DNA from 2 places in the Lactiplantibacillus sp. 7.2.4 genome. Region 1 is predicted to be linked to the other one. Evidence: predicted binding sites of a transcription regulator. Region 1 holds the regulator's gene; the other holds the start of a gene.
What was found. Region 1 encodes NrdR, which represses ribonucleotide reductase genes. Its sites were predicted from a motif close to ACACNATATATNGTGT; they were not measured.
Positions count from the first base shown of each region.

Region 2: a site for NrdR is predicted at 7,695-7,710, ahead of KGF70_RS15215 (redoxin NrdH). Genes of this name have one in related genera too.

Region 1 covers NZ_JAGYGS010000004.1:43,527-55,031, reverse strand. Annotated here, with positions in the region: gene KGF70_RS02230 (hypothetical protein) at 1-375, shown strand, start outside; gene KGF70_RS02225 (Bax inhibitor-1/YccA family protein) at 905-1,621, shown strand; gene polA (DNA polymerase I) at 2,961-5,609, shown strand; gene mutM (DNA-formamidopyrimidine glycosylase) at 5,621-6,445, shown strand; gene coaE (dephospho-CoA kinase) at 6,455-7,048, shown strand; gene nrdR (transcriptional regulator NrdR) at 7,088-7,603, shown strand; gene KGF70_RS02200 (replication initiation and membrane attachment family protein) at 7,625-9,061, shown strand; gene dnaI (primosomal protein DnaI) at 9,065-10,000, shown strand; gene thrS (threonine--tRNA ligase) at 10,333-11,505, shown strand, end outside.
Region 2 covers NZ_JAGYGS010000076.1:1,580-13,084, forward strand. Annotated here, with positions in the region: gene KGF70_RS15190 (cell surface protein) at 1-320, opposite strand, end outside; gene mprF (bifunctional lysylphosphatidylglycerol flippase/synthetase MprF) at 617-3,220, shown strand; gene KGF70_RS15200 (TIGR00730 family Rossman fold protein) at 3,392-3,967, opposite strand; gene nrdF (class 1b ribonucleoside-diphosphate reductase subunit beta) at 4,082-5,092, opposite strand; gene nrdE (class 1b ribonucleoside-diphosphate reductase subunit alpha) at 5,120-7,285, opposite strand; gene KGF70_RS15215 (redoxin NrdH) at 7,426-7,656, opposite strand; gene KGF70_RS15220 (class I SAM-dependent methyltransferase) at 7,879-8,487, shown strand; gene tadA (tRNA adenosine(34) deaminase TadA) at 8,490-8,996, shown strand; RNA gene ffs (signal recognition particle sRNA small type) at 9,044-9,141, shown strand; gene dnaX (DNA polymerase III subunit gamma/tau) at 9,465-11,168, shown strand; gene KGF70_RS15240 (YbaB/EbfC family nucleoid-associated protein) at 11,190-11,498, shown strand.

The DNA.
Region 1 (11,505 bases):
AAGGTGATTTTTATGTTGGATGTGGTCCCAACCGCGAATAATATCCAGGAATTTGCGCTGCAGGGCAATCTGTATCCAGAGCCGATCGACGAGACGGCGTGGGCGCTGCCAGGATATTTGTCGGATGATTATAACGTCTTCTTGGTATTTGCGCCCAACGTCTTAAATCACTGGACAGTCACCTGCGCACAAGTCAAGATTGAAAATGGGCATGACATCACCGAGATGAGTAACGTGGTCCCAACTGGAACTGGGATGAACGCGATTGCCCATGCTAGCAAAGCTGGGGCGATTGAACTGTTGGCGTACTTTAAGACGCTGGAAGCAAATGGGCTCGGGCACTTTGATGATGAAATCTGGAAGTATGTTGAGTGAAATTTGAATCGTTGAATTTTAATAAATAGTCGTTGTGGAACTGGCCTGTGATTGGTGGTTGTATGGCGACTATTTTTAGTGAAAGACTGCTGCTTTACCGCATTCAGATGAAACTTTTTGTCCCGTTATATCAGGATGTCCAAGTGGGTGTGTTGTCACTGAATAGATTTCTCCTTGAGGAGTGCGTTACGGGTTGGCACGTCAGAACATGTCAGGCCCTGATCAATTGCTATCAGACGATATCAGTCTTATATCCAGGCAAATCATAGGTGTCCCCGACAAGCAATCATTAGAAATTCTTAGCAAATTCCCAAGCACAAACTATTTTACCTTCTTTGACTAATTTGATAAACTTAGGATAAGAAAGTTGAGGTGACTGATTGAGATGGCTAGTCATAGGCAAATGATTGACAAACTAGTGTGAGGAAGTTGCTAGCGCCGTATGCGTTAGTAACGATCCACTAACTCAATTTTAATCTTAACTCGGGAAACGTAACGAGTAGTCAATTTTAGGTGAAAGAGGGATTCTATGAACAATTTTCAAAATGACCCACAACCACGGACCATTAATACGCAAGTTGGGCTCCGTAGTTTCTTAACAAAAATGTATGGGTTCATGACGGTTGCTGTGTTGGTTTCAGCCTTGACCGTTTACTTATCAATGACCATGTTCCAGGCACAAATTTATGCTGCCTTCAATGCTCATCCAATCATGGCACTGGTTATTTTCATTGTTAGCATGTTCGTCATGATTGGCGGGATTCAAGCCAATGCAACGCGTAATCCAGCAATGAGTTTTACCTTGCTGATGCTGTTCTCAGTGGTCTTTGGGGTCGAAATGTCGATCATCTTATCCTTATACACGGGTGCGGTGATTACCGGGGCCTTCGTTGCTGCTGGTGCAGTTTTCGCCACGATGGCCGTTATTGGGACGACCACTAAGCGTGATATTTCACGGATCGGTAGCCATCTGATTGCCGCATTAATTGGTTTGTTTGTGGCTTCCATCGTTAACATGTTCTTACAAAGCGCCATGATTAGTTATATCTTCTCATACATCGGTGTCTTGATTTTCGCCGGTTTATCCATGTGGGATGCTAATCGGATGCGAGACATGTATTTACAATATGGTGACCAAGTTTCATCTACTGGTTTAGCCGTTACTGGGGCCTTACAACTCTATTTGGATTTTGTTAACTTATTCTTATACTTCGTCCAAATCTTCGGTGGTTCAAGCCGCGACTAATCACTAACAAAATAAGCTTCAAATTAGACACGCTAGCCCGTTCGGTTAGGGTGTCTTTTCGTTAGTATGCCGATATGGGCCAGCTGGTGGTTATGAGTTGTGATGCATAATTATTGAAACATGCGTCAATATGCGTCGTGCTAGTTATTATTTAGCATAAAAGCTGATTGAAACGTGCTAGTTGGATTGTTGTTCGTCAGCGGAGGCGAGCCCTATTCTGACCTCCGGGGCTGGCTGACAACGCTGGAACAGGGCGGACATCGATTTGAACTCACGCAGAAGCCCACTGCGCAATTTCAAATACGAGTCTTATCCTAAGCCGGAAGAAGACCACTTCCAGCTAAGAATAATTTGGCTACTGAGCATTGTCAGCCAGCCCCTCCGGTCGGGAACCCGCTCGAATGGCGGATGAACGGCCACTTATCTGGGTGCAATTGGCTAATGAATATTAGGTGACTGGTCCTTCAGATAAACCTTTTTAATTGGTATCGATGGTGGCTAAAAAACTCATCGAAATTTTCAGGCCAAGATTTTGTCGAGCGGACCTAATCGAAACTGCTTTGTTGGTAAATGACTGGATTACTGATTGCAAAGCATTAACGACTAATTAATTTTTAGCCTTATTCGAAGACATATCGAGTAAAGGATAGTAATCTGACACTTCTGTATTGACGACACTAGACGATAGACTAATGACTAAGAAAAAGTTTTAGACAAAACAAATCTAACAGTCAGATAACAGTTGTACTGTTTGATATGAATCAGTGATCAGTCTTTAAAAAAGTTGGGTCCGCACATTTCCGCCTTTCGAATACAATCCCGGCTGGAAGGTATTCTGGGCAAGGCCAAGTGGTGAAATTTCACTTAGCAAGCGTTTTTGGCTTGGTTAGTGAAAGACCAGTATTTAAGACGTGGGCTGTCGGCTTAAATCTGTGTCCACCACGTTCCGGCCATTGCACAGAATGCCTGGAAGCCGGTGTAGGAAGCATCTACTACAGCAAGTTTACGGTAACTCGCACTGTTTCCAGCGGGCCCCAGCTGGCAGCACTTGAACTTAGAAAATGGCACGTTTTAATCATGATTCATAACACACAATGCGTGTCAATATTCAAAGTCAAAGGCGGCCAGCTCACTAACGAACAGAAAATCTATGATTTACCGGGTTTTCAGTGGGCCGAACTCCCGTTTTAGGTGATTGTTTGGTACAATTATAAGGGTAAACCACTTGTTAGTGGACCACATACCGGTCGCAAAATCAGTTTGATGCAAAATGACTGATAACACTGATGAGCATTGCATGATATCGATAACTTAAAATTAAGAGACGGGGAGCAAACCAATGGCAAAAAAATTATTACTGATTGATGGTAACAGTGTGGCGTTTCGGGCGTTCTTTGCCTTGCATAACCAACTGGAACGGTTCGTAAATCCGGATGGCTTGCATACAAACGCTATTTATGGCTTTAATACCATGCTTGACCACATGATCAAGGCCGTGGACCCCACCGATATGCTGGTGGCTTTTGATGCGGGTAAGACCACGTTTAGAACCGCCATGTATGATAATTATAAGGGGGGCCGCGCCAAGACCCCAAGTGAGTTCTCTGAGCAGATGCCATATATTAAGCAATTATTAGACGCTTATGGCATTAAACATTATGAATTAAAAGATTATGAAGCCGATGATATTATCGGGACGCTGGCTGGGCAGGCTGATCAAGCGGGCTATACGACGACGATCGTTACTGGTGATCGTGATTTGACCCAGTTAACGACGGAACGGACGACGGTGGCAGTGACCGTTAAAGGGGTTTCAGAAGTTGAACGCTACACCCCAGAACACGTTACAGAAAAATTAGGCATCACGCCGGCACAAATCATTGATATGAAGGGGCTAACGGGTGATACTTCAGATAATTATCCTGGTGTGACCAAGGTCGGCGAGAAGACAGCGCTGAAATTGCTGAAACAATACGGGTCGATGGAAGGTATCTATGAAAACATCGATGCGATGAAGGCCAGCAAGATGAAGGAACATCTGATTGAGGACCGCGAACAGGCGGCTCAAGCCAAGGTGCTCGCAACCATCAAGCGGGATGCACCGATTGAGGTTCAGTTGTCAGATTTGACCTATAATGGCCCTGATTTGGACCAGTTGGCCGCGTTCTATCAAACGATGGATTTTCAGTCATTTTTGAAGAAGTTGCATCTGCAATCTGACGAACCAGCGACACCAATCGAATACACTGTTTTGACCAAAGACAATTTGGATGAATTACAACAATTCACGACCAATGTCGACTTCTATCTTGAAATGCCGACACCAAACTACCACACCTCCGCCTTCGCTGGTTTTGCGATTGGTGCGGATGGTCATTGGTGTATTAGTCGTGATGTTGAATTGTTGATGCAACCCGCAGTCAGCGAGCTTTTGACTAGCGATACGCTGACCAAGGACGTTTTTGATATGAAACGAACGATGGTTGGGCTGAACCGTTTGGGCATCCAGCTTGGTAAGGTCGATTTCGACCTATTACTCGTTTCATATTTACTAGACACCAATGATAACAGCAACGACCTTGGTAGTCTGGCGGAACAACACGGCTACACTGACTTGCCAAGTGACGAGACCGTCTACGGCAAGGGTGTCAAACGTGCGATTCCAGAGGATGATGACGTGTTCTTCAGTCATTTGGCACGAAAATTAGCGGCAATTGCTGATTTGAAATCACGCTTGTTGAAAGAACTCGCGGATAATGAGCAGGCCCAACTCTACGATGATATCGAAAAACCAATGGCGACGGTGCTCGCTCAGATGGAAATTGCCGGCATTACCGTTGATAGCAGTCGCTTGAAGGCGATGGGTAGTCAGTTTACGGAACGCCTGAGTGAGATCGAACAGACCATCTATCAAGAAGCCGGTGAAGAGTTCAATATCAATTCACCCAAGCAATTGGGCCACATTTTATTTGAAGAAATGAAGTTACCAGTCATTAAAAAGACGAAGACCGGTTACTCGACCGCCGTCGACGTGTTGGAAAAATTAGCACCAGAAGCACCAATCGTCGCGAATATCTTGCAGTATCGTCAAATTTCAAAGATTCAATCAACCTACGTGGTGGGCTTGCTGGATGCCATTCATTCCACGGACCAAAAAGTGCACACGCGTTATCTTCAAACGTTGACGCAAACAGGCCGCTTGTCCTCAGTTGACCCGAACTTGCAAAATATTCCTGTTCGGCTCGAAGAAGGGCGTAAGATTCGGCAAGCGTTCGTTCCAAGTCATGACGGTTGGCAGATTTTTTCATCTGATTATTCGCAAATTGAATTGCGGGTGCTCGCCCATATTACCGGTGATGAGAACATGCAAGCGGCCTTTAAGGAAGGCGACGACATTCATGCCGCCACGGCGATGCGAATCTTTAATTTGAAATCTGCTGAAGACGTGACACCTAATATTCGTCGGCAAGCCAAAGCGGTCAACTTCGGTATCGTTTACGGCATCAGTGACTATGGCTTGTCACAAAATATTGGTATCAGTCGTAAGCAAGCGCGCAGCTTTATTGACGCTTACTTCAAGGAATATCCAGGTGTCAAGCAGTACATGGATGATATTGTCAAATCGGCAAAGGAACAAGGCTACGTTGAGACAATTTCTCATCGTCGTCGCTATTTGCCAGACATTAATTCGAAGAGTTTCAACCAACGCTCGTTTGCCGAACGGACGGCCATGAACACGCCAATTCAAGGTAGTGCGGCCGATATTATCAAAATTGCGATGATCAAGATGCAAGCCGAGTTGAAAAAAGCTGGTTTGAAAGCAACCATGCTTTTACAAGTTCATGATGAATTGATTTTTGAAGCACCAAAGGAAGAGATTCCAGTTTTAGAAAAATTAGTACCAAGCGTGATGGATTCCGCCGTGAAGTTAGCCGTACCGTTGAAGGTCGAGAGTCACTACGGTGATACTTGGTACGATGCAAAATAGGGGGAACCACCATGCCTGAATTACCAGAAGTTGAAACGGTTCGTCGTGGATTGAATCGGCTCGTTAAAGGTGCCACGATCGCTGATATTGACGTCTATTGGCCCAAAATCATCAATAATGACGTGGCTTTATTCAAACAACGGCTGATCAATCAGACGATTCAAACCATTGACCGGCGTGGCAAATATTTATTGTTCCGATTTAGTAACGGTTTAACGATGGTGTCACACCTACGCATGGAAGGTAAGTACAACGTCGTTCCGCGTGGTGAAGCGCGCGATAAGCATACGCACGTCGTCTTTCATTTAACGGATGACCGGGACTTGCTGTATAACGATACCCGTAAATTTGGGCGGATGACGTTGGTGCCGACTGGTGAGGAACTATCGGTGGCTGGACTACGCACAATTGGCCCGGAGCCGGTCGCTGACCAACTGACCTTGGCTTATCTGACTGCGACGCTTGAACATTCCAAGAAAATGATCAAGCCGCTCTTACTGGACCAGAGTAAGATTGCGGGCATCGGCAATATTTATGCGGATGAAACGTTGTGGATGAGCAAGATTCATCCGATGCGGCCAGCTAATTCGCTGACAGCCGATGAAATTGCAACGTTGCGCGACAATATTATTACCGAAATGGCATTAGCCATCAAAGGACACGGAACGACGGTACACTCGTTCTCAACGGCGTTTGGTGAGGCCGGTCAATTTCAGAATCACTTGCACGTCTATGGTCGTGAAGGTGAACCTTGTGAGCGGTGTGGTACGATGATTGAGAAAATCAAGGTCGCGCAGCGTGGGACACATTTCTGTCCCCTTGAACAACGATTGTAGGTGACCACCGTGACGAAATTAATCGGGTTGACCGGTGGGATTGCGACTGGAAAATCCACCGTTTCTAAGTTATTAGCGCAGTATTTACCTATCGTGGATGCTGACAAAATCGCCTGGGCGGTCGAAGGACCAGGACAACCCACGACGCAGAAAATCGCTGCTAAGTTTGGGCCGGACGCATTATTGGCGGATGGTTCACTCAATCGGCCATGGCTCGGCCAGTTAGTTTTTAATGATTCGGCCGCCTTGCAGGATTTGACGGCCATTACCAGTTTGCCGATTCAATATGCGATGTTTGAAGCCATCGTCGCGGCAGGCCAGTCGAATCCAACGGCGATTATTCTAGACGTGCCGTTACTCTATGAGAGTGGCTGGCAGAATGTCTGTGACCAGGTTGTCGTCGTGACTGCACCACCGGCCATCGTACTAAAACGCTTGATGGCGCGCAACCAGCTGTCAAAGCAAGCGGCCCAGGCACGAATTGCGAGTCAGCTGCCATTGGCTCAAAAGGCCGCGTGGGCGGACGTGGTGATTGATAACGGTTCAACCGTTGATAAAACTGAAGCCGCCGTGTTAAAATGGCTAGAAACTATGACTGTTTAATAAAAATAATTGTGACTTGTTACAAGGGGTGTGAAAGCTATGCAATGTCCACATTGTCATCATAATGGCTCCCGTGTGGTTGACAGTCGACCGACTGATGACGGTCGCGTCATCCGGCGTCGGCGGGAATGCGAAAACTGTGGTTTCCGATTTACGACGTTTGAACGGGTCGAAGCGACCCCGTTATTAGTGATCAAGAAAAATGGTGCCCGTGAAGAATTCAATCGTGAGAAGGTCTTACGAGGGATTATTCGCTCCGCCGAAAAACGCCCAGTCAGCATGGAAACCATGACTGGGGTCGTTGATGATGTTGAAAATAAAGTCCGGTCACTGGGTGAAAATGAAATTTCCAGCCAAGTGATCGGTGAGTACGTGATGGAACAGCTCGCGGATATTGATGAAATTTCTTATATTCGTTTCGCTAGTGTTTATCGCCAATTCAAGGATATGCACGTCTTCTTGAACGAACTCCAAGATATGATGGAACGTGACAAGGTCAAGTTGGCGAAACCGTCAGTGAAGACCGAGCACGCGCCAAAACGTAAAAAAGATTAGGTCAAAAGAATGGTGAACAAGATGCCAAATGAAGAACCATTGACGCCCAAATCAGGACTGGTGGTCCCACAAGCCCCAGCGTTGAGCGCCGCCCAGCAAGCAGTCTTAGCGGAGCTGTATTTACCGTTGATCGGGCCACTGGCATATAGTTTGTATGCCGCGCTGCGAAGCTTACAAAGCAGTGAAAACGAACTGAGTAATCGTCGTAGTCATGCGGAATTGCTAGGAATTTTGAACGCAGATTTACCGACCGTATTGGCAGCACGTCGTAAACTAGAGGCGACGGGGCTGTTACGGAGTTATTACCAACAAGATGAGCTCGGCACTTTGTATATTTATCGCTTGCAGGCACCGCAACTAGCCTTACAATTCTTTGCAGATGACCTGTTAAGCGTTTTGCTGCTCGATACTGTTGGGGAATTACGCTACCAACAGCTGGCTAGTGATTTTGCCACGCAACCGGTGGATCTGACGGCGGCGAAGGACGTGACGGCTAATATCCTCGAGGTATTTCACGTTGATGGTCATAAAGTCACGACCACGCCACGCCCTGTCCAGCAGGTGCGGGCACAGCTGGCTGCCAATGAACCGGCTGAAGATCAATCACCAGTACTCAGTGATGATGACTTCGATTGGCAATTATTAGGTCAAATCTTGAAGCAAAACTACGTTGACTTGAAACAAGTGGCTAGTTCGCGCCAACTTATCGTTACGGAAAGTCGGGTTTATGGCATCAGTGAGATTGAGATGGCCAAGCTGATCAGTGAAGTTGCCAGTTTGACGACTGGACAATTTGACGAGAACCAGTTGAAACTATTGATCGCACGCCGGTATGAGCGGCCAACCACGCCAACTCGGACGACGACAAATGAAGCAACGACCGATCAGTCGACTAAACCAACCACTACGGCGGCCAATTCTAGTAAGGCAACCCGGCAGCCAGCTTCAACGGCACAACTTTCTAAGGCGGAACAGCAACTGGTCGATGTTGCGAAGCAGGCCGTGCCGTACGATTTTTTGGCGGCGGTGAAGGCAGAAAAGCACGGCTTTGTGACAAGTGGTGAAAATCGGCTGGTCCATGACTTGATCAGTAGGGGCGTGTTACCGAATTCGGTCATCAACATCGTCATTTATTACTTGCTCCAAAACCGGGAGTTGGCTGCGCTCAATCGAAGTTTGATCGAGACGGTCGCCAATGACTGGCAACAACATGGCGTCAACACGCCAGAAGCGGCGCTGGCCTACTTGAAGCAACGTCAGCGGCCGAAGACCTCGACACCGCGGCGTAAGTCGAATGCCCGGCCAACCCGCAAAGAAGTGATGCCGAAGTGGGCCCAGAAACAACAAGCCGGCGAAGCTCAGCCGGACAAGCCCAACAAGCAACTGTCGGAAGAACAACGTCAGCAATTAGCGGCACGACTCGCCAAGCTCGAGACAAATTCAGAAAAGGAGGACTAAAGCATGGAGAATATCTCAGAAACACTCCGGACGTTAATGAATCGCAAAAACTTGAATCATCGCTATGAGGCGTTAATGACGACCGTGTATCATGATCCAGATGTTCGTCAGTTTTTAGCCGCTCACCAGGATGAATTATCTGCGGATGCTTTGGAACGCTCTGGTGCCAAATTATATGAATTTTGCGAAGAAAAACGCAAGCTCGCCCGGCATGAACCGACGCAGGCACCGGGCTATCAGCCGACATTGGTGATGAGTAATCATCTGATCGACATTGCTTATCAACCAACGCCGCAATTACAAGAACAACAGGCAGCCCGAGCGCTACAACAACGAGTCCGGTCGATCAGCATGCCCAAAAGCATTCAAACGGCCGATTTAAAGTCGTATGATCAAGACGGCGACCGCGCGACGGCACTGGTGGCAGCGCTGGACTTTATTGATGCTTACACGCAAGCCCCGAAACGGTTTCATCGCGGTCTTTACCTGTATGGGTCGTTTGGCGTCGGCAAGACCTATCTGCTCGGTGGGATGGCGAATGAACTGGCCGCCCGCGGCTTCAATACGACATTGATTCATTTTCCAAGCTTTGCGGTCGAAATGAAGCGGTCCATCAGCAACAATACGTCTGCCGATAAGGTCGATGCGATTAAACGGGCGCCAATTTTGATGATCGATGATATTGGCGCAGACGCGTCGTCCACTTGGATTCGCGATGATGTGCTTGGGGTGATTTTAGAGTACCGGATGCAAGAAGAGTTACCAACCTGTTTTTCATCGAACTTTTCAATGCAAGAATTACAGGACGGTTACTTAACGATTTCGCAAAAGGGTGATGAGGAACCAGTCAAAGCCCAGCGAATCATGCAACGGGTGCGCTACCTCTCCAGTGAGATCGAAATGGTCGGTCGCAATCGGCGCTTGAATCCAGATGGTTAAAATCAAGAGTTGACTTTTAAGTTAAAAGTGGTTTAATGAAAACAGATGCAAAAGACACGCTTCGTTTATCATGGCTCACAGAGACCAAGACCTTGTTCTGGAAGTCTTGGACCGGATTTATGAAGATACCACTTTTGTGAACATGCTCAATTGAGCCGGAACGCTTCCGTTATTAGCGCTAATGAGTCAGTGTCCTTTGTGATACTGAAAAATCGGGTGGAACCACGTCAATGACGTCCCTAATGCTAGTTCAGTCTGGCATTAGGGACTTTTTTGTCGTCCCGGCGCGGTGTTTTGGTGAGTGGGTAAATTTTAAGGAGAGTGTCAAGTATATGGCAAGTATTAATGTTAAGTTCCCAGATGGTGCTGTAAAGCAATTTGATGCCGGCGTAACGACGGAAGCAATTGCTAAGTCAATTAGTCCTTCATTGGCTAAACGGTCGGTTGCTGGTAAGTTCAACGATCAGATCGTGGACTACCGCCAACCACTGACAACCGATGGTAGTATCGAAATTATCGCTGCTGATAGCGAAGACGGCCTGAATGTCTTACGGCAAACGGCTGCCCAAGTATTGGCTAACGCGGTCAAGCAACTCTTCCCAAGTATTCATTTTGGGAGTGGTGAAGGGAATGCCAACGGTTTCTTCTTTGATACCGACAACCCAGACGAAGATGGTAAGCAAGTAAGCGAAGATGATTTGGAAGCAATCAGTGATAAGATGGCTGCAATCATCAAGCAAGACTTACCAATCGAACGCGAAGTTTTGTCGAAGGCGGATGCGCTTGCATTAGTTGGCGACAATCCTTACCAACAAGACTTAGTTAACGAACGGGCTGCCGAAAACGATGGTCAAGTCGTGGTTTACAAGCAGGGCGATTTCGTTGATTTATCAGATGGTGCCCAATTAGCCTCAACTGGTAAAGTCAAAGTCTTCAAGCTATTGTCCGTTGCCGGTGCATACTGGCAAGGTAAGTCTAGCAATCCAATGTTACAACGGATCTACGGGACGGCTTTCTTGAAGCAAAAAGACTTGGATGCTGACTTAAAGCGGCGTCAAGAAGCACGTGAACGCGATCACCGGGTCATTGGTAACGAATTAGACTTATTCTTCGTTGATCCTAAGGTCGGCAACGGGTTACCTTACTGGATGCCAAATGGTGCCACGATTCGTCGTCAAATCGAACGTTACATCATCGACAAGGAAGTTGCTAACGGCTACCAACACGTTTACACACCAGTGCTTGCTAACTTAGATGTTTACAAGCAATCTGGTCACTGGGACCACTACCGTGAGGACATGTTCCCACCAATGGACATGGGTGACGGCGAACAATTGGAATTACGGCCAATGAACTGCCCATCACATATTCAAATTTACAACCATCACATTCGCTCATACCGTGAATTACCATTGCGGATCGCCGAACTTGGGATGATGCACCGTTACGAAAAATCCGGGGCCTTGACTGGGTTATCACGGGTTCGTGAAATGACCTTGAACGAT
Region 2 (11,505 bases), on a different contig from region 1:
GCGGATTTGGATGCTGCACGCGAAGAAGCTTTGACGGCAGCGGCGGAACTTGCGAGTTGGTCAGATTGTGAATCAGCCTGACTAGCGGCCAGTGAGAGTTGCTTTTCGCTTGAGCTGAGCGCCTTAGCTGATGCGGCGTTTGCTCGACTAGCCGCGCGTGCCTTGGCCCAAGCAGTCTTGTTGGCCTTAGTCCGTTTCGTGACGCGGACTACCTGCGTTTTGGTGCTGGCTTGCTTGGCAGAATCTTGCGCAGTCGTGGTGCAGCCCGTTAAAATGAATAAACTCGCAAAGATAATTGCAAGCTGTTTAGCATGGTGCATGTGTGTCTCCCCCTTGGTAAGTATATAAATATTATTATACAGAAACGGTAACCGCGGGTAAAGGCTACTTGGCTGTCAGAATACTAGTGGACTGCGGTTTGGAGAATCAGGTGGCTTGCTTGAGGATGGATGAGTGTTGCAAATTGCTGGTAAAGTCCAGTGGTTCAGCTTAAAGTTAGTAATGTGAAATTATTAGTTCAATCGGGCACTCGGATGCCGTAAAACGCCGATAACGGTTGTATAAACAGGCTAAGATTGCGATAATAGGAACAAACAGACCAGATGGGGGAATTTTTTTGAAGGCAAGGTTACAGAAAATCGGGGCGGCAATCAATAAACGCATGGGGATCATTAAGGCGCTGTTTGTGTTCTCCGTCCTGTTATTTGTGATTTCAGAAGTCGGCAAAATCGCGAAGGAGGTCAGCGGTGCGCAGTTGGCGACCGCACTGGCTTCGCAAAGTTGGTGGCATCTATTGAGTATGGTCGTGATTGGGATTATTGCCGTCACGCCAATGCTGACATACGATGTGATGATTACGAAGTTTTTACCCAATCACTATTCATTGGGCTATATTCTAAAAGCGGGGTGGATCACCAATACGTTTACGAATATTGGTGGCTTTGGTGGCGTGCTGGGTGCGTCCTTGCGCGCTAACTTTTATAACCGTGAAGCGACTAAAAAACAAATCGTATTTGCGATTTCCAAAATCGCGTTATTTTTAGTTTCGGGCCTATCACTGTACTGTATGATTTCGCTGGTCCTAGTTTACGGTTTCGGCATTGGTCAAATGTACGGGACTTACTGGATTTGGCTCGTCGGCGGGGCCTTGTATTTTCCAGCCATTTTTATTTTCACCCGGGTCAATGATTCGGAATTTTTTGATGGCTTGACACTAGGTAATGTCGTGCGCTTATTGAGTGGCTCATTTGGTGAATGGACCGGCTGCGTGCTGTTCTTCCTGTTGATTGGGAACTTTATGGGGCTGCCGATTGATTTTGCGGCAGTTGTCCCGTTATTTGTGATTGCCTCGGTCGTTGGTGAGGTTTCAATGGTGCCCGGCGGAATCGGCTCGTTTGACGTCTTCATGATTTTTGGCCTGGCAGCGGTCGGCGTTTCGCGCCCAGATGCCGTCGCCTGGCTGTTGTTCTATCGATTATTCTACTATATTATTCCGTTTGCCATTGGGCTAGTGCTATTCGTCCATGATACGGGACATCGGCTCAATGTTCGATTGGCAGGAATTCCTAAGCAAGCCTTGCAACGGGGCGCTCAGATGGTCTTGACGGTCTTTCTGTACGTCTCTGGCTTCTTGATGCTGCTCATGTCGACGGTCCCCAACTTCGCGTACAATAATAAACTGTTCTTGCAGTTCTACCCGTACACGTTCTTTTTCATTAACCAAGCAAGTAGTATCATCATGGCGTTTCTACTAATTGGGGTCGCGTTGGGAACGGCCGGACGGGTCAAAAAGGCGTTTTGGCCGACCGTGATCGTTCTGCTGGTCGCAATTTTGAATACGATTCGCTGGTTAGTCGTCTATGATGCAATTTCCATGAAATTTATTATTTTCCTAGTCATTATTCTGGCGTTAGTAGCACTGTCACGGCACGCCTATTATCGCGACCGGATGGCCTTTTCGTGGGGGCAAACGTTGTGGGTTGGTTGTGTCTACGTCGTGACCTTCGTGTTGTACACGATCGTGGGGGTCTACAACGCGCCGCAGATCCATCACCGGCACGCGGTTCCCGAAGCACTATTCTTCCCGTCACAGAAGCTCTGGTTATTTGGGGTGCTGGGACTCGTCCTGGCTGCCATGATTTTAGTTTTGATGTATCGATATTTTGCCAGCGGTCACAACCAGCGTTTACAGCAAACGGTGGATGCCGCGCGGGTCAAGCAGGTCATCGACAACTATGGTGGTAATGAAATTTCACATTTAGCTTACTTGAATGATAAGTTAGCTTACTATTATCAAGTTGATGGCCAAGACCAACTCATCTTCTTGTATCAGCTCAAGGCGGATAAATTAATTATCATGGGTGAGCCGTTTGGCAATCAGGCGGTGCTCCAGGCGGCGCTTGAACAATTGCTAGATGATGCCGATAGCGATGGCTGCTCGCTGGTCTTTTATGAGATCAACGAGACGCTGACGATGCGGCTGCATGAGATGGGCTTTGACTTCATCAAAACGGGTGAGGAAGGTCATGTTAAATTGGCTGATTTTAGTCTGGCTGGTAAACGGCTCCGCGGTGAACGCGCGTTAATGAATAAATTTGCACGTGATCAGTATGAGTTTGCGGTGTTGCAACCACCGTTTAGCGCAGAAGTCATGGCCGAGCTGCGGGCCGTTTCAGATAGTTGGCTAGCCGGTGAGACGGAAAAGGGCTTCTCACTGGGCTTCTTTGATGAGTCGTACTTGAATCAGGCGCCCATCGCCGTCGTCTATGATCCTGAGCACCGGATTGTTGCTTTCGCCAACATCATGCCGCAGGGGAATCATCAGACGACCTCGATCGACTTAATGCGTTCAAGTAAGGCCGCCCCATCCGGCATCATGGATACGGTGTTCGTGCACTTGTTTGAACAGGCGCGTGATGACGGCTATGCCTATTTCAATATGGGAATGGCGCCATTATCCGGCGTCGGCGTCTCCCGGTATAGTTTTATTCAAGAAAAGATTGCCCATTTGATCTATGAGTACGGGTACCAACTATATGGGTTCCAAGGGTTGCGTTCCTATAAGGAAAAATATGTGACGGATTGGGCGCCGAAGTACATCGCCTACCGTAAACGCAATTCGCTGATTTTCACCATCCTCCAGTTGCTGCAGGTGGTGAATACGCGGGTGCATAAATCTGGCCAACGCCGACCAGTGTGGTTATTCAAACGGTTGAAATAGTTGAATGGGATGCGTCGTTGCTAGCTGACACGCGCCCAGATTTAGCCCCATCAACACAACTTCCCACACAACAAAAGACCCGACGCACCGTCTTTCAATTAGACGTGTACGTCGGGTCTTTTGGTTGTCATTGCGTCGTAGCGCCACACGAATAACGGTATGGCGAGCGGCTTAATTCGTATATTTAGGCGGTAGGACGTGTTTAAAGTGCTGAAAGCCGTCGAAGATTTCGTCCAAATCATGACCATTAATAAACAGGTCAAGGTTTGCTTCCGGTGCAAAGCCCAAATCGGCGGTCTTTTGCAGCATGTTGACCAGGTCATCGTAGAAGCCGTCAATGTTGTACAGGGCGATTGGTTTTTGATGGATGTCCATCTGACTCCATGAGAGCATCTGCAGGAATTCTTCAAACGTTCCGAAGCCGCCGGGTAAGACAATGAATGCGTCAGCGAGATGCAACATTTTTTCTTTCCGTTCCGTCATCGTACGCGTTTCGATGAACGTCGTCACTTCTTTGAAAGCGAGTTCGCGTTCGACGAGAAAGTGGGGAATGATACCAATCACGCGCCCACCAGCCGTCATGGTTGCTTTGGCGACTTTCCCCATCAGGCCATGGTCACCCCCACCATAGACCAGTTGATAATCATTGGCAGCGAGGTATTTGCCTAGCGCGACCGTCTTATCACTAAAAGCTTGGTCCAAACCAGAATTGGACCCACAAAAGACACAAATATTATGAATTGCCATTTGAAACGACCCCCAAAATAAATTTTCCTAGCAGAAATGCGACCCGCTGCCGAGCCGCATTTTAATTAATAACACCGTGATACCAACTAACAACGTTCGTACTGACGAGACGTTTTAGTCGTCTGGTTCACCAATATCGTAATCGGTATCTTGCATGGCTTCAACTTGACCTAACCGGTAACCATTCCCAACTTGTGAGAAGAAGTCGTGGTTAGAAGTCCCCGTTGAGATCCCGTTCATGACGACTGGGTTAATGTCTTCTGCCGTGTCTGGGAAGAGGGCGTCTTGACCCAAGTTCATCAAGGCTTTGTTGGCGTTGTAACGACTGAAGGTCAAAACTTCATCTGACCAGCCAATTTGATCGTAAACGAGGTGCACGTAGTTTTCTTCGTTTTCGTAAAGCTTGTAGAGGAAGTCGAACATCCAGTCTTTGAATTCGGCTTGTTGCTTTTCGGAACGGTTCTTGAAGCCTAATTGGAACTTGTAACCAATGTAAGTGCCATGAACACTTTCGTCCCGTAAAATCAATTTGATGATTTCGGCGACGTTTGGTAATTGGTTATGACCCAAGTAATATAGCGGTGTGTAGAAACCGGAATAGAACAGGAACGTTTCCAAGAAGACGTTCGCTACTTTTTGCTTCAATGGGTCTTCATCGATATTATCGTAAAGCTTGTAGATCCATTGTGCCTTAGTTTGCAAGAATTCTTCACTGTCACTCCAGTCGAAGATTTCGTTGATTTCGTCAGGCGTATTCAACGTTTCAAAAATCGTTGAGTAACTCTTTGCGTGGACCGATTCCATGAATTGAATGTTATTCAAAACGGCCGTTTCGTGGGACGTTAAGACGTTTCGCCGAAGGGCTTGCAAGCCATCTTGTGATTGTAAGGTGTCAAGCAGTGTTAACCCGCCGAACACGTGTCCAACCACCCAACGATGGTCGTCATCTAATTCACGCCAGTCTGCCATATCGTTGGAGACCGGAATCCGGGTATCTAACCAGAATTGTTCCGTTAGTTTTTCCCAGGTACTTTTATCAATTGCATCTGAAACTTGATCCCAGTTAATTGCCTTATAGTTGCCATTACTGAGCAGTTTTTGGTAGTAAGCCAAGTCTGTTGCCATTTGTTATCCTCCTAGAGATCTAAGATACTAGATTACGCAGCTTTCACATTCATTTACGCCAACTTCACCATCATCGTCGGTAAAGGTCCGGATGTAGTAAATGGACTTGATCCCCTTATGATAGGCGTAGTTCCGTAAAATGTTCAAGTCCCGCGTGGTCATCTTATCAGTGCGACCATCTTTCCATTCGTATAAGCCAGCTGGAATCGTTGAACGCATGAAGAGTGTCAAACTCATCCCTTGATCAACGTGTTGCTGAGCAGCCGCGTAAACGTCGATGACTTTGCGCATATCTGTATCATATGCTGACTTATAATAACCAATTGTATCATTAGATAGGTAAGGAGCGGGATAATAAATCTTACCAATTTTCTTTTCTTGCCGTTCTTCGACCCGATTGATGATTGGGTGCAAGCTAGCGGTCGTATCATTAATGTAAGAAATCGAGCCGTTTGGAGCGACTGCCATCCGGTTTTGGTGGTAAAGACCATCGCGCATAACAGCTTCCTTGAGGGCTTCCCAATCTGCTTTGGTTGGAATGAAGATGCCATCAAAGAGGGCGGCCGTCTTGTCATATTTCGGTTGCCAATCTTGAGTCGTGTACTTGTCGAAGTAAGTCCCATCCGCGTACTTCGACTTTTCAAAGTTAACGAAAGTTTCGTGGCGTTCACGAGCGATTTCGTTAGAAGCTTTCAGTGTCCAGTAGTTCAAGAGTAGGAAGTAGATGTTCGTGAAGTCGACAGCTTCCTTGCTCCCATATTCCATATGGTTCTTGGCGAAGTAGGCGTGCAGCCCCATCGCACCCAAACCAATCGTATGAGCCTGATGGTTTCCTTTTTGAATCGAAGGCACAACGTCGACGTTGGAGTGGTCAGTGACAAACGTCAAGGCCCGCACCATTGCTTCAACGGAGTGACCAAAGTCAGGGGAAGCCATTAAGTTAACGATATTCGTTGACCCCAAGTTACAGCTGATATCGGTACCGAGTTTTTCGTATTGTTGTTGATCGTTGATCAGTGATGGTGTTTGGACCTGCATCACTTCAGAACATAAGTTACTCATGACGATTTTGCCATCGATTGGATTGTCGCGGTTAGCGGTGTCCACGTTGACGACGTATGGGTAACCAGATTCTTGTTGTAACTTACTGATTTCATTTTCAAGGTCACGTGCCTTGATCTTAGTCTTACGGATGTTCGGGTTTTGGACCATGTTGTCGTATTCCTTAGTGATATCGACGTATGAGAATGGGACCCCATATTCACGTTCGACCCCGTAAGGACTAAATAGGTACATGTCAGCGTCCGCCTTGATTAGTTCATAAAACTTATCAGGAACGGTCACACCGAGTGACAACGTCTTTAACCGAATCTTTTCATCGGCATTTTCCTTCTTAGCAGAGAGGAAGGAAATGATGTCTGGATGGAAGACACTGAGGTAAACGACCCCGGCACCTTGGCGTTGTCCCAATTGATTGGAGTATGAGAAACTATCTTCCAATAACTTCATGACTGGAACGACACCACTAGCAGCGCCATCGATATGCTTGATGGGATCGCCGGCACCCCGTAAGTTGCTGAGGTTGATACCGACCCCACCACCGATTCGTGATAATTGGAGTGCGGAGTTGATGGTCCGGCCAATTGAGTTCATGTCATCCGTCGACTGAATCAAGAAGCAAGAAATCAATTCGCCCCGCCGCGCGCGACCAGCGTTTAAGAAGCTCGGTGTTGCCGGTTGGTAACGTTGATGAATGATTTCGTCAGCCAAATCCATGGCAAGACCTTCGTCACCGTCCGCAAAGTAGAGGGCGTTCATTGCGACCCGGTCGATGAAGTTTTCCAAGTAGTAGTCGCCATCGTCAGTCTTTAACGCGTATTGGGCGTAAAACTTGTAGGCGGCCATAAATGTCTTGAAATGGAAATCTTGGGACCGCAAGTAATCGTAAAGCTTTTCAATGAAGCTAAAATCATATTTGTCGATGGCAGGGGTTTCCAAATAGTCGTGTTCACGTAAGTAGTCAAACCGGGCTTTGAGACTATCAAAGGTCATCGTGTTGGGCTTAACGTTTTGTTCAAGGAAGGCCGCGAGTGCATCTTGGTCTTTATTGAGTGGAATCTGATTATTAACGGGAATATTGATCTCATTATTCAAGTCATAATACGTAACGTCTTTTAAATCTTTTAAGGTCATAAGGAATCCTCTTTCTACAATATAATAATAGTGACTGGCAAAATCGACGACCCACAATCATCGTCCAACTGATTGTGGGTCGTTCATGATATTTTGTAAGACAAACCAGCTATGTAACCACGCAAAAAAGCGCGGGTAAACTAGACAGCTAATTGTTTTAAAGCATCGGGACGGAAGCCAGAAATACTGTCTTCGCCATTGATCTCAACAACGGGAACTGCTTGGAAGCCTTGATCTTTCAAGTAATCCACGTATTCAGGATTCGTGTTGATATTCTTTTCTTCAAAGGCGATATTGTGCGCAGTAAGGAACTTCTTAGTCATCTTGCATTGCATGCAGTTGTTTTTAGTAAATACGGTAACTTTTTTCATCTTTCATCATCCTAACTCGTTTTTCTGATAAATTTAGTATACAACATGTGGTGAAAAAAACAATCAAAAAACACAACATCTAGGGCGTGGTAAAAATCACAAACCCCAGATGTTGTGTCAGTGTCAGCCTTTAACCGACGAAAAGTTTTTTTAAATTATTTGTGGTTCACTCGTTGAATCAGTTATCATAGATATAGACCAGAAATTCAGAGGAAAATAAATATGACCAACTATTATTATACACACAATCCGGATATTGTGCATGATGAAAAGCAGTGGAATTTTGAAATTTTTAATCACCAATTTAAATTTACAACGGACAACGGCGTCTTCTCTAAGCGGACCGTCGATTACGGCTCGCGGACGCTACTAGCGGCCTTTGACGCTACCGATTTACCGGATGGGCCGATTCTTGATTTGGGGACCGGCTACGGGCCAATCGGGATGGCGTTAGCGTATCAGTCGCCAGAACGGACTGTCGATATGGTCGACGTCAACGAATTAGCATTGAGTCTGGCGCGAAAAAATGTCGCCTTAAATGGCATCACCAACGTTAATATTTTTACGTCGGATGTTTACGAGCAGGTCACGGCGACCAACTATGCAGCCATTGTGACGAACCCGCCAGTACGCGCGGGTAAGGCCGTCGTTGATGCAATGTTGACCGGGGCTAGTTCAAGACTCGCTGTGGGCGGAACCCTGACCGTTGTCTTACAGAAGAAGCAGGGGGCGCCCTCTGCGAAGAAGTTGATGCAGACCACTTTTGGTAATTGTCAGATTATTAAAAAGGATAAAGGCTACTATATATTGCAGAGTGTAAAGGAGGGATAGTCGTGGCAGAACCAACAGCGGAAGACTGGATGCAAGAAGCGTTGCATGAAGCGCGGATGGCTTACCTGATTGGTGAAGTCCCAATTGGTGCCGTGATCGTGCACCAGGGTGAAATCATTGGCCGCGGCCATAACTTGCGCGAGCATGGTCAAGATGCCACGATGCATGCCGAAATCATTGCGATTCAAGAAGCTTGCGAGTATTTGCATAGTTGGCGGCTAGAAGACTGCCAACTCTATGTGACTTTGGAGCCTTGCTTGATGTGCAGTGGCGCGATCATCAATGCCCGAGTACCAGAACTTTACTTTGGCGCGCGGGATCCGAAAGCCGGCGCCGTCCGTAGTTTATATCAAGTGATGGATGATACGCGTTTGAATCATCAGGTGACGGTCCATGAGCGCATTCTAGCACGGCCAGCGGGTGAGATGCTGGAAAACTTCTTCCGTGACATTCGGAAACGCAAGAAAGCGGCGAAGAAAGCCCGCCGAGCAGCTGCCGAAAAAAATTAGGCGGATGGCTGGTAATTATCAGAAAAATCATGTATTATAGTATTTGCCGCAAGGCCAAAAGGCAAGGGTGGATTTACGAATCGTGTCAGGTCCGGAAGGAAGCAGCACTAAGTTTGCTTCATCTTGTGCCTTTTGTTTTTATGAAATGTAACAGCTCTTAGCCATTCGGTTGAGAGCTTTTTATTTAACCTAACTGGCTTTTACGGCCGATGCTTGGATGACGACTTGTCGTGCACACTGAGTTGAGGTCGCATTCACATACAGATGGTATTAATATAGTAATGTAACATTCGTTGTGTCGGTGATTGTTCAGCATTAACGCTGATTAAAACGTGCCAGTTGGTGGATTCTTGTTCGTCAGCCGGTATGCGCCTTAGTCCGACTTCTTGAGCCGACTGACGAACCACAAGCCAATGATTTTTTAATAACAAAACATAAATATGACTGATGTAAGAAAGGAAGAATCGCATGTATCGGGCACTATATCGGGTTTGGCGTCCCCAACGCTTTGATGAAATCGTCGGGCAACAAATGATTACCCAGACGTTAAAAAATGCCATTATGACCCACCAGACGAGCCATGCGTATCTGTTTACAGGTCCCCGGGGAACTGGGAAGACGTCGGCAGCTAAGATCTTTGCGAAGGCCATCAACTGTCACCATCTGGTTGACGGGGAGCCGTGCAATGAATGTGAGACGTGTACGGCGATCACCAAGGGGCAGTTGAACGATGTCATCGAAATCGATGCTGCTTCCAATAACGGGGTCGAAGAAATTCGTGATATCCGTGATAAGGCCAAGTACGCACCGACCCAGGCGGATTATAAAGTCTATATTATTGATGAAGTCCACATGTTGTCGACCGGGGCGTTCAACGCACTGTTGAAGACGTTGGAAGAACCGCCGGCAAACGTCATCTTCATTTTAGCCACTACTGAACCACATAAGATTCCGTTAACGATTATTTCGCGGACCCAGCGTTTTGACTTTCGGCGGATCACGGCCAAGGATAGTTATGATCGAATGGTCTACATCCTGAATGAAAAAGACGTGACCTACGATGAAAAAGCGCTGCGTGTGATTGCGGCGGCCGCTGAAGGTGGGATGCGGGATGCATTGAGTATCTTGGACCAAGTGATTTCCTTCGGGGATAACACGGTCACCCTAGATGATGCGTTGATGGTCACGGGGAGTGTCACCAAGCAGTTACTGGCCAATTATGTGACGCAGGTGACGCACCACGAGACCAAACCGGCCTTGGAGACGATGCGCGAAATCTTACAAGAAGGTAAAGATGCGAACCGCTTCATCGAAGATTTGATTAGTTATACGCGAGACGTGTTACTCTATCAACAGGCCCCTGAAATGGTCGACAGTGTGGCCATGGGCGAAGATGACCAACAGTTTGAGGCTTTTGCCAAGGAAATCGACGCCGAAGTCTTGTATCAGATGGTCAAAACACTGAATGATATTCAGCAGCAGATGCGGTTCACGACGCATCCCGACGTTTACTTGGAAGTTTTGACGGTCAAACTCGCGCAGTTGGATGGTCAAACGGCAACTGCTCAGCCAGCGACAACTACCGCGGCCGTCAATCCAGAAGATCCAACAGTGCACAAGCTCGCACAACAAGTTGAACAACTGCAAAATGAAGTTAAAACGTTGCGAACGCAAGGTGGTGGGAATACTAAACCTGCGCCAGCGAAACCGCGTACGAGCAGTGGCCCAGTTGTTAAAAAGGTCAACGTTAGCCAAATCTATCCGATTTTGGGTGCGGCGACCAAGAATGACTTGTTGAAGGTTAGAGACGTTTGGACCGATTTGATGAATATCTTGAGTGTGACCCAACGTGCGCTGATGCACGTTGCTCAGCCGGTTGCTGCGAGTGCGGATGGCGTTGTGGTTGCCTTTGATTACGCGTTCGTTTATCAAAAGGCGATCGATGACCAGACACTGATTGATGCGCTCGGTAATGGATTGGACCGCTTGATGGGTCAAGCACCCAAGATCGTGTGTGTACCTAAGGAGCAATGGCCGCAGATTCGTAAGGATTACTTGGCGACTCATCAGCCAGGGGGTGCCACTCCTGAGAAGCAGGCACCGGCCAAAGCACCCGTTGTTGAAGAAGCGAAGAACATGTTTGGCGACCTAGTCGAGGTTCAGCCAGACTAACCATGAAAGGAACTGATAATTATGATGCGTGGAATGGGAAATATGCAAAGTATGATGAAACAAATGAAAAAGATGCAGGCACAAATGACGGCCGAACAAGCTGCTCTAAATGAACAGACGTTTACCGGGTCAGCGCCTGACGACATGGTCAAAGTGACCTTCACTGGCGACAAGAAGATGCAAGATATCACGATTAACCCCGACGCCGTTGATCCAGACGATGTCGACATGTTACAAGATTTGGTCTTAGCCGCAGTCAACGACGCGTTGACTAAGGTCGATGACCAGACACAGAGCACGATGGGCAAGTATACTAAGGGATTACAGTAAAAACGAG